Regions from separate parts of the Georgenia sp. Marseille-Q6866 genome, predicted to be linked through region 1. Evidence: riboswitches for the same ligand, from Rfam matches in the RefSeq annotation. Region 1 holds a riboswitch; the other holds the start of a gene.
What was found. A riboswitch is a leader RNA that binds a small molecule or an ion and turns the genes downstream of it on or off. The one in region 1 is predicted to bind S-adenosylmethionine.

Region 2: linked by a shared signal. The riboswitch ahead of ACWPXV_RS15100 (hypothetical protein) and the one ahead of ACWPXV_RS06300 (methylenetetrahydrofolate reductase) in region 1 are both predicted to bind S-adenosylmethionine.

What each region holds. Positions count from the first base shown of each region.
Region 1 covers NZ_CBCOOR010000005.1:124,443-129,216, forward strand. The annotation lists gene metE (5-methyltetrahydropteroyltriglutamate--homocysteine S-methyltransferase) at 1-2,143, opposite strand, end outside; gene ACWPXV_RS06300 (methylenetetrahydrofolate reductase) at 2,140-3,012, opposite strand; SAM riboswitch class I at 3,065-3,159, opposite strand; gene ACWPXV_RS06305 (bactofilin family protein) at 3,343-3,918, shown strand; gene ACWPXV_RS06310 (hypothetical protein) at 3,995-4,546, shown strand; gene ACWPXV_RS06315 (hypothetical protein) at 4,675-4,774, shown strand, end outside.
Region 2 covers NZ_CBCOOR010000022.1:16,570-21,343, forward strand. The annotation lists gene ACWPXV_RS15090 (flavin reductase family protein) at 1-36, opposite strand, end outside; gene ACWPXV_RS15095 (DUF222 domain-containing protein) at 152-1,981, opposite strand; SAM riboswitch class IV at 2,116-2,240, shown strand; gene ACWPXV_RS15100 (hypothetical protein) at 2,525-3,499, shown strand; gene ACWPXV_RS15105 (AAA family ATPase) at 3,565-4,185, opposite strand; gene ACWPXV_RS15110 (DegV family protein) at 4,245-4,774, shown strand, end outside.

The DNA of each region.
Region 1 (4,774 bases):
CCTCCATCCGGGAGCGCGCGGCCTCGATGCTCGTGACGTCCGCGTCCAGCGCGTCGATCGCGCCGATGACCTCGCCGAACTCCGAGTAGCACAGGTGCGTGTGGACCTGGGTGGCGGGCGCGGCGACCGCCGTCGCCAGGCGGAAGGCGCCCACCGACCAGTCGAGGTACGCCGCGTGGTGCTCGGCGCGCAGCGGCAGCAGCTCGCGCAGCGCCGGCTCGTCGACCTGAATGATGCCGATCCCCGCGGCCTCGAGGTCGCCAACCTCGTCGCGCAGCGCGAGCGCCACCTGCGCCGCGGTGTCCGCCAGCGGCTGGTCGTCGCGCACGAAGGACCACGCGAGGATCGTCACGGGGCCGGTGAGCATGCCCTTGACGGGCTTGTCGGTGAGCGAGGCGGCGTGCCGGGACCACTCGACGGTGATCGGCGCGGGCCGCGCGACGTCACCCCAGAGGATCGAGGGCCGCGTGCAGCGGGTCCCGTAGGACTGCACCCACCCGTTCTCGGTGACCGCGAAGCCCTCGAGGTTCTCGGCGAAGTACTGGACCATGTCGTTGCGCTCGGGCTCCCCGTGGACGAGGACGTCCAGGCCCAGGTCCTCCTGGAGCCGCACGACGCGCTCGATCTCCTCGCGCATCGCGGCCGTGTACTGCTCGGCGCTCAGCTCGCCGCGGCCGTACGCGGCCCGCGCGCGGCGGATCTCGACGGTCTGCGGGAAGGAGCCGATCGTCGTCGTCGGCAGGGGCGGGAGGTCGAGGACCTCGGCCTGCGCGGCCGCACGCTCGGCGAAGGGGGCGCGGCTGCGGTCCGCGTCGGTGAGCGCGGCGACGCGGTCGCGGACGTCCGCCCGCCGCACACCCGGGTGCTCGAGGCGGCTGCGACGGCGGTCCGCGGCGGCCGCGAAGGCGCCCTTCGCGGCGTCGCGGCCCTGGGTGAGGGCCGTCGCGAGCGCGAGGACCTCCTCGACCTTCTGGTCGGCGAAGGCGAGCCAGCTGCTCAGCTGCGGGTCGAGCCGCGTCTCCGCGCCGACGTCGTAGGGCACGTGCTGCAGGGACGTCGAGGTGGCCACGCACAGGCCGCCGTCACGCGCGGCGCCGGCGGGCAGTCCCGCCTCGAGCTCCTGCAGGCGCTCGAGCGCGGCGTCCAGGTCGGTCCGCCACACGTTGCGTCCGTCGACAGCGCCCGCCACGACGACGGTGTCCCCCAGCTGCGAGAGCACCTCACCGGACGGCACCCCGCCGCGGACCAGGTCGATGCCCACGGCCTCGACGCCGGTCCGGGCGAGGACGGGCAGCGCGTCCTCCGCCGGCCCGTAGGCGACCGGGACGAAGAGGGCGGGCCGCTCGGGCCGCGTCGTCTCCGCCGCCAGCACGGTGTAGGCGCGCTCGACGGCGGCCAGCACCTGCTCGCGCGGCACCCCCCAGTCCACCGCGAGGGCAGGCTCCTCGAGCTGCAGCCACGGCGCCCCGACGCCACCGAGCGCGTGGAGCAGGTCGACGTAGGCGGGGAGGACGTCATCGAGACGGTCCAGCGGCGTGAAGCCCTCCGGCGGCGCGGCCGCGGGTGCGGCGCCGTCGCCCGGGTCCTCCGCGGCCACGGCCTTGCTCAGCAGGAGGAAGGTCACCGGCCCGACGACGACGGGACGGGTGGTCACCCCCTCGGCCGCCGCCTCGAGGAAGAGCCGCTCGACGCGGTCGTCGGACAGTCGGAACCGGGTCTGCGGGCTGATCTCGGGGACGAGGTAGTGGTAGTTCGTGTCGAACCACTTCGTCATCTCCAGCGGCGGCCGCTCCCCCTCGCCCCGGGCCACGGTGAAGTAGCCGGGCAGGTCGAGGGCGCCGTCGTCGTCGAGGAGGTGCGCGAACCGGGGCGGGACGGCGCCGAGCGTGACGGCGGTGTCGAGCACCTGGTCGTAGAAGGTGAAGTCGCCCGGGATGGAGGCGTCGTCCGGGGCGAGGCCGAGGTCGACGAGCCGGGCGCGCTGGCGGCGGCGCAGCTCGGCGGCCGCGATCTGGAGGTCGTCGAGCTCGCTGCGGCCGGCCCAGAAGGACTCCACCGCCCGCTTGAGCTCCCGGCGTGGTCCGATCCGCGGGTAGCCGAGGATGGTGGCGGCGGGCAGCTGGGGTGCGGTGGGGTCGGTCATGAGATCGTCCTCGGGCTCGTGGTGGACAGCGGGCGGCGGAGGCGCTCGACGACGTCGAGAGCCGGCCGGTACTGGTTGAACGTGAACAGGTGCAGGCCGGGGGCGCCAGCGGAGACGACGTCGTCCACCAGCGCGATGGTCGCGTCGATGCCGATGCGGTGGCGCTCCTCGTCGTCGGCGGCCGCGGTGAGGCGGTCGAGCAGCACCTCGGGGACCGGGACGCCGGTGAGCTGGGCCAGCCGGCGCAGCCGGCGGGGGTCGGTCATCGGGATGATGCCGGCGACGAGCGGGAGCACCACCCCGGCGGCGCGGGCCTCCTCGACCAGCCCGACGTAGGCGGCCACGTCGTAGAACACCTGGGTGATGGCGAAGTCCGCACCGGCCGCCTGCTTGTCACGCAGGGCGACGACGTCCTGCGCGCGGGTGTGGCTGGCCCCGGCGGGGTAGGCGGCGACGGCGACGCTCAGCGCCCCGGTGGTGCCGAAGCGCGCCAGCTCCGCCGCCCGGATGAGCGCGACGAGCTCGGCGGTGGTGTTGACGCCGTCGGGCTGCGGCACCCATGTCGGCTGCCCGGCCGGTGGGTCGCCGCGCAGCGCGAGGAAGTCGCGGACGCCGTCCTCGATGAGCTCGTCGACGAACTGCGTGAGCTCGGCGCGGGTGGAGCCGACGCAGGTGAGGTGCGCGATCGGGGCGACACTGGTCTCGGCGAGGATGCGGCGCACGAGGGTGCGTGAGGAGTCACGGGTGGAGCCGGAGGCGCCGTAGGTGACCGAGAAGAAGTCGGGGGCCGCGGCGGCCAGACGCTCGACCGTCCCCCACGCCGCCGCCTCGCTGGCGGGCGTGCGTGGCGGGTACAGCTCGAATGACACGGTCGGTCGTCCACGCGGCACAGTCACGAGGCTAGCGGTGCTCAAGAGGTCTCTCCCATCGGGCCTGGCGGAAGCACCCGCACCCGTGTGACGGGGGGTTGCTGCGGCGTCGTCGAGCCAGGACTCTCGGCCGCTCTGGATGGTGAGTGGATCGTCGCGGCGTGGTCACGGCACGGGCAAGGCTCATCCGGCATGCGAGACCCGAGCCCCGTCCGGGCCCCGTCGATGAGACGGCTCTCACCGCTTCCTCACGGTGACCTCACGTGCCGAGGCTGAACTGGTGACGATCCACCGGGACGGCCCGGAGGACCTCGAGAACAGGACATCGCCATGACCATCCGACGCACCCTTGCCGCCGGCACCGCCGCCGGGCTCATGCTCGTCGCCGTCCCGTCCGCGGCCCAGGCCGACGACGTCACCCGCAGCGGGAGCTTCACGCTCGCCGCCGGGCGCACGATCGACGGCGACCTCACCGTCCGCAACGGCACGGTCACCATCCGCGGGACCGTCGAGGGCAACCTCCGCCAGGTCGGGACCGGTTCCGTCGTCATCGCCGCCACCGGCGAGGTCGACGGCAACGTCGAGGAGACCGGCGCGGGCACCGTGCAGGTACACGGCGACGTCGACGGCAACGTCAAGGAGAGCAGCACCGGCCTGGTGCACGTCTACCGCGGTGGTTCGGTCGACGGGAACGTCGAGGAGCTGCACGACGGCGCCGTGTACGTCGCCGGGACGGTGGACGGCAACGTCAAGGAGTCCGGCCGCGGCCACCTCTACCTCTACGGCACCGCCCGCGTGGACGGCAACGTCTACGAGCGCGACAACGGCAACCTCTACGTCTACCGCGGCGCCAAGGTCGACGGTGACATCAGCGAGGGCGGCGCCGGGAGCCGCGTGCGCCGCTGAGCCCCTGCCGGTGAGCACCTCCCCCGGACGCGGGTGGAGGTGCTTCGCCGTCCCCCGGGCCGCGTAGCGTGGGCCCATGGCCACCAGACGGCACGACGAGGTCATCGGAGCGGACAAGGTCACCGGCGCCACCGGCCGCCCCCGCGAGGAGTGGTTCGCCGCGCTCGACGCCGCCGGGGCGGACGGGTGGGCGCACAAGCGGATCGCCGAGTGGCTCGTCACCGAGCACGGCGTCGACGGCTGGTGGGCGCAGAGCCTCACCGTTGGCTACGAGCAGGCACGGGGGATGCGGCAGCCGGGGCAGCGCCCGGACGGCACCTTCGACGCCAACGTCTCGAGGACGGTGGGCCTGCCCGCCGAGGACGTCTTCGCCCACCTGGCCGACGCCACACTGCGCGCGGCGTGGCTGCCGGGCTGGCGGCTGGCGAGCGCCAGCCCGCCCAAGCGTGCCCGGCTCACGGACGACGACGGCGAGGCGCGCGTCGTCGTCGAGCTCGCCGCCGGCGCCGGCAAGGTGCGGGTCGCGGTCCAGCACGGCCGGCTCCCGGACGCGGCCACCGTGGCCGAGTGGAAGGACTTCTGGAGAGCCGCGCTCGGCCGGCTCGCTGCGAACGCGACCGGCGCGTAGCCGCCTCGATCTGCCGCTGGCGCTGACCTACCCGGTTGTCCTCTCAGCTCCGCCTTTCCCGCACGTCCGGATGAGGTGAACCGGGGAGCTCACGACGGCGGAGCACCGCCGCCCACTAGCGTGTCGCCATGAGAAGAGCGACGGCGAGCGCCGCGGGCGTCGTGCTGCTCGGCGCGCTCATCACGGGCTGCTCGGGCGACGACGTCGACCCCTCGGAGGTCAGCGCGT
Region 2 (4,774 bases), on a different contig from region 1:
CAGGGAGGTGGGGGCGGCGGGCTGCTCGGCGGTCATCAACGGTCCTTCGCGGTCGAGTCTGGGGCTCTCCCCATTGTCGACCAGGCGTGCCCGCCGTGGGCGCTCAGCGGGTGTGACCTCCCAGTCCCTGGACGCACCTAGGCCATCCGTCTCAGAAGGGCGGCTCGGCGGCGTCCATGCTGCCGGTGTCCGTCCGCACCCAGGTCACCCGGCCGTGGTGGTCGCGCTGGTAGACGTGACCGCTCGGCGTGATCCAGCGGAAGGTGCCGCCTCCCAGGTGCTCGAGGCGGAACTGGCCGAGCGTCTTGATGGTGTGGTCCGGTCGGCACCCGGCACCGAGGTTGGACGCGCTCGTGGGGCCGTCGGGGAAGGGGACGACGTGGTCGAGGTCGCAGCTGTGGGCCGGGGTGGAGCAGCCCGGGATGACGCAGCTGCGGTCGCGGGCCCGGACGAACTCGGCCAGGGCGGCGGGTGGGCGGTAGCGGGTGCGGCCGACGTCGAGGACCTCCCCGCTCAGCGGGTCGGTGACGATGCGCTGCCAGGTGCCTGCGCTCATCGCCAGCGCGCGGGCGACGTCCGGGGTGATGGGGCCGTAGCCCTCGAGCTCGGCGACCTCGGCCATCGGCAGCAGGCCGTCGTCGGCAGGGCTGTCCCCTGGAGGGTCGTGGGCAGGGCTCGCCCCTGGGGCGTCGTCGGTGTCTCCGGTGAGGTGGTCCCAGCACTCGCCGTACGCGGGGAAGGCACCCTGCGTCTCCGGTGGGAGAACGAGGACCGACAGCGGCACGTCCACCCGGATGACCGCACGCCTGCCGCCGATGGTGCCCACCGGCATGTGGAGCATCCTCAGGTAGTCGCTCACGGGCTGGAGGTCCGGCGTGCCGGTCGCGGCCGACGGGGCCGTGGGCACGCCGTCGTCGGCGTCGACCTCGCGGGAGTCCTCGTCGCCCGCTTCCGCGGCCGCGTCCGTGTCACTCATGTCCGGCAGCCCGATGTAGCCCTGCTCGAGCGCGGTGTGGCCCATGAGGGCGAGGACGTCGGCACGCAGCTGGTCGATGGTGCGACTGTCCCCGGCCGCCTTGGCGCTGCGGGCAGCGGCCTCGAGGGCGAGGTCGAAGCCCGCAGCGTCGGTGGCGGGAAGGAACGCGTGGATCGAGGCCATGCCGTCGGGCAGTGGCCGCGGGTGGTCCACGCGCCGCTCCTCGCGCGCCCGGCGGTGCCGCTGGACCGCCCGGCTGGGGTCGATCGCGATGATCGCCTTCTCCACGGCACGCGCGAGCTGGCTGGGGGTCTGTTGCGGGGCGTCGGGCAGGACGACCCGCTGGACCTCCCAGGCGACGTCCGCCGGCTGCTCCGCCAGGTGACGCGTGAGCACGGCCGCCTTGGCCGGGTCGATGAGCCCCTGCTCGAGGGCGTTCGCCGTCTGGTCGAGCTTGTCCCGGAAGAGCCGTGCGCGCTCGACCATCCGCCGCGCCGTGAACCGCGTGATCCCCAGTCGCGGGGCGAGCTCGGCGGCGGCCGAGTCGGCAGCGATCTTCCCGCCGGGGAGCGGGTGGTGCGGGTTGATGCCGGGCCGCCCGGCGAGGAGACCGCTGAGCTCGGTGACCCGTGCGGCCGCCCACGAGGCGACCCGCTGGTAGCCGGCGACCATCTCCACCAGCGCGTACAGGTCGACGGTGCGTGGGTCGAGAGCCTCGAGAGTCTCCGCCAGGGCTGGCCCCGGGGCCAGGGAGGTGAGCAGGCCACCCAGCTCTGCGCCGTCGTCGTCGTCCGTGTGCCCGCGCCGGCCTGCTGGGAAGAGAGGGTCGGGAGGAGAGGAGGAGCTCGGGCGGGCCGTCGTCCTCGAGTGGGACCTCCTCGGCGCAACGCTCGTCAGGGCCGGCACCGGGCGGGAGCGGGTCGGGCGGAAGGGAGGGAGCTCGGCGGGGCCGTCGTCGAGCACGAGCCAGGGCGGGGACCGGCGAGGTCGGCCGCGCTCAGCCACTGGCCCTGCGTCGCCGCCATCTCGCTCACCACCTCGGTGCTGTGAACCTGATGACTCCACCGTATGACCGCCCACTGACATTCGACCGCGTGACAGTTGACACATGAAGTGAGGCGCCGCTAGCGTCTGCGACAGGTTCAGAGCACCAGTGCGTACCTCGAGTGCGCTAAGCCCCGGCTTGCTGGTCGGCAACCCGCCACGTGCGGTGGGTGCCCCGGGTGATGACCTGGTCCCGCGACCGTCGGGACAACGGAGCGCACCGCGAGAGTGCCAGCACGCGAAGGACGTACCAGGATGACCACGCACCTCAGCCCCCGGCAGATCACCAGCCGTTGCGGCAGCAGCATGTGCATGTGCGGTCGTCCGTGTATGTCGGTCTGAGACATACGGAAGCGACGCCCTCGGCGCGAGCCGCGCTGACGCGTCACCCCTGATCCAAGCCCCCGAGCCGCCGGCGAGTGACACGCCAGGCGCCGGATCCGGCGTATCAGGTCTCACGTCCTTCCCTGCGCCCCAGGCGCTGCGACCTCGATAGGTGCTGCCATGACTGCTGCGTTCCTGCCCACCCGTACCACCGCGACGACCTCGACCACGGCGACGATCGCCCTCGACCTCTCCGGCCTCGGCGCCCCCGCCCACGACCGTGAGGCGGCTGCCGGCCTGCCCGCCGAGCAGGCCAACCTCGTCCGCCTCGCCTCCTACGCCCGTGCGGCCCACAAGGGTGGCGTCTCCTTCGTCACGCTCGGCGAGGACTTCCGGCTCCGCGCCGACGCCGCACCGCGCCCCAACGCCTGGCTCGACCCGGTCATCGCCGCGCGCCGCATCAGCCCGAGCGCCGGCGGCACGGGCCTCGTGCCCACCGTCCAGCTCGGCCGCGCCGACTCGGCCGTGGCCGCCGAGCTCGCGCAGTTCAACCGCAAGAGCGGCTCGTGGGCCGGCCTGCAGGTGGCCCGCGGCGAGCAGGCGCCGGTGGCCGCACTGCCCCAGCTCGGCGACCTCCTCGAGGAGCTCGTCCGAAGCACGGAGGCGCGCTCCAGCCAGCGCCCCACCGTCGTCGTCCCGCTCGAGGAGGAGGCCGACCTCGCCGCCGCGGGTGAGCTCGCCGACGTCGTCCGCCTCCGTGAGGCCGACCTCAGCTGGGCGCGCGAGCTGCGCTTCGCCGTCCGCTCCGCCGCGCGTGCCGCAGGCCGTGGCCCCGTCCGCGTCCTCGTCGACCTGCGCACCGTCATCGCCGCCGACTACGAGTCCGCCCGCGCCCGCGCCGACCTCCTCACCGACATCGCCGGCGGCGACGCCGGGTGGTCGGGTGCGCTCGAGGCCGTCGGCACGGTGGGCGACGTCGTCGCCACCATCGAGCGGTGGGTCGAGGCCGGTGCCGCGGATGGCTTCGTCGTCCTGCCCGGCTCCATCCCCGCCGACGTCCAGCGGCTGCTGCGGGGGATCATCCCGGCGCTCCAGGCCCGTGGCCTGGTGTCGGTCGCCGGGGCGACCACGGAGGCGCAGCCGGTTCCGGCGTGAGCCGGCACCGCGGCCCGACCGCCTAGGTGTGGAGTCCTGGTCCTCCAAGGTCCAGGAGGCCACACCTAGGACGGTGGGGCGGTGGGCAGCGCTTCGTGGGGACCCTCGAGCCAGGTGAGGATGCGGTCGGCCGCCTCGTGAGGAGCGAGGTCGCGGTTGTCGAGCCGCAGGTGCCGGTGCTGAGCGAGGAGACGGGTACCCGGCAGGGGCGGGCCGCCGTCGGGCCGGGGACCGGTGTTCATGACGAACCGCTCCATCTCGCGGACGTTGGCGTCGGACCACTCGACGTCCCGCTTGGACCGCTTGTCGGCGAGCCGCAGCTCGGTCCGGTTCCGCTCGAGGCGTGTGTCGAGGTCGGCCGCCAGCTCGACGAACGACACCTCGGCGCCCGCCTCGACATAGGGACGGACCTGCTGGATCAGCTCGTCGAGGTCGGACTGCAGGTCCAGGCCCCAGACGTAGGTGAGCAGCAGGTCGGTGCCCGCCACGGCCGCCTCCTGGACGACCCGTGCGCGCCACTCGGTGAGCAGCCGGGTGAACGGGGGCGTGCCGTAGTCGAACACTTCCAAGAGCGGCTCGATGAGCGCGTGGTTGTGGAAGAGGCGGAAGGTGCTGCGCCGGGCGACCTCGCGCCCCACCGTCATCTTGCCCACGGCGGGAGGGCCGAAGATCACGAGCAGGCGCATGGCGCGACTCTGCCACAGGCGGTCGCCTCGTGATCCGGCCAGGGTGCGATGATGGGTCGATGCCCGGCGTCGTGGTCCTCACCGACTCCACGGCCTCGCTGTCGCCGCAGACGGCGCAGGAGCTGGGCATCCGGGTGGTCCCGCTGCGCGTCCTGCTCGACGGCGCCGACCACCCCGACGACGCCCTCAGCCGCGAGGAGCTCGCCGCGCACCTGCGAGCGGGCGGGACGGCGACGACGTCCGGCCCGTCCCGGCAGGCGCTCGCCGACGCGATGGAGGCGGCCGTCGACGACGGTGCCTCCGCCGTCGTGTGCGTGCACCTGTCGGCCGAGCTGTCGGGAACCGTCGGGCACGCGCGCCTCGCGGCCGAGGAGGTCAGCGAGCGTCGGGGGACACCCGTGCATGTCGTCGACACGCGCACCGTCGGCGCGGGGACGGGCTTCGCGGCGCTCGCGGCCGCCGAGCGCGCGGCACGCGGCGCCGGTGCCGGTGCCGACAGCGTCCTCGCCGCCGCCCGGGAGACCGCCGCCCGCAGCAGCGTCCTCTTCGCCGTCCCGGACCTCCACCACCTCGCCCGCGGCGGCCGCAT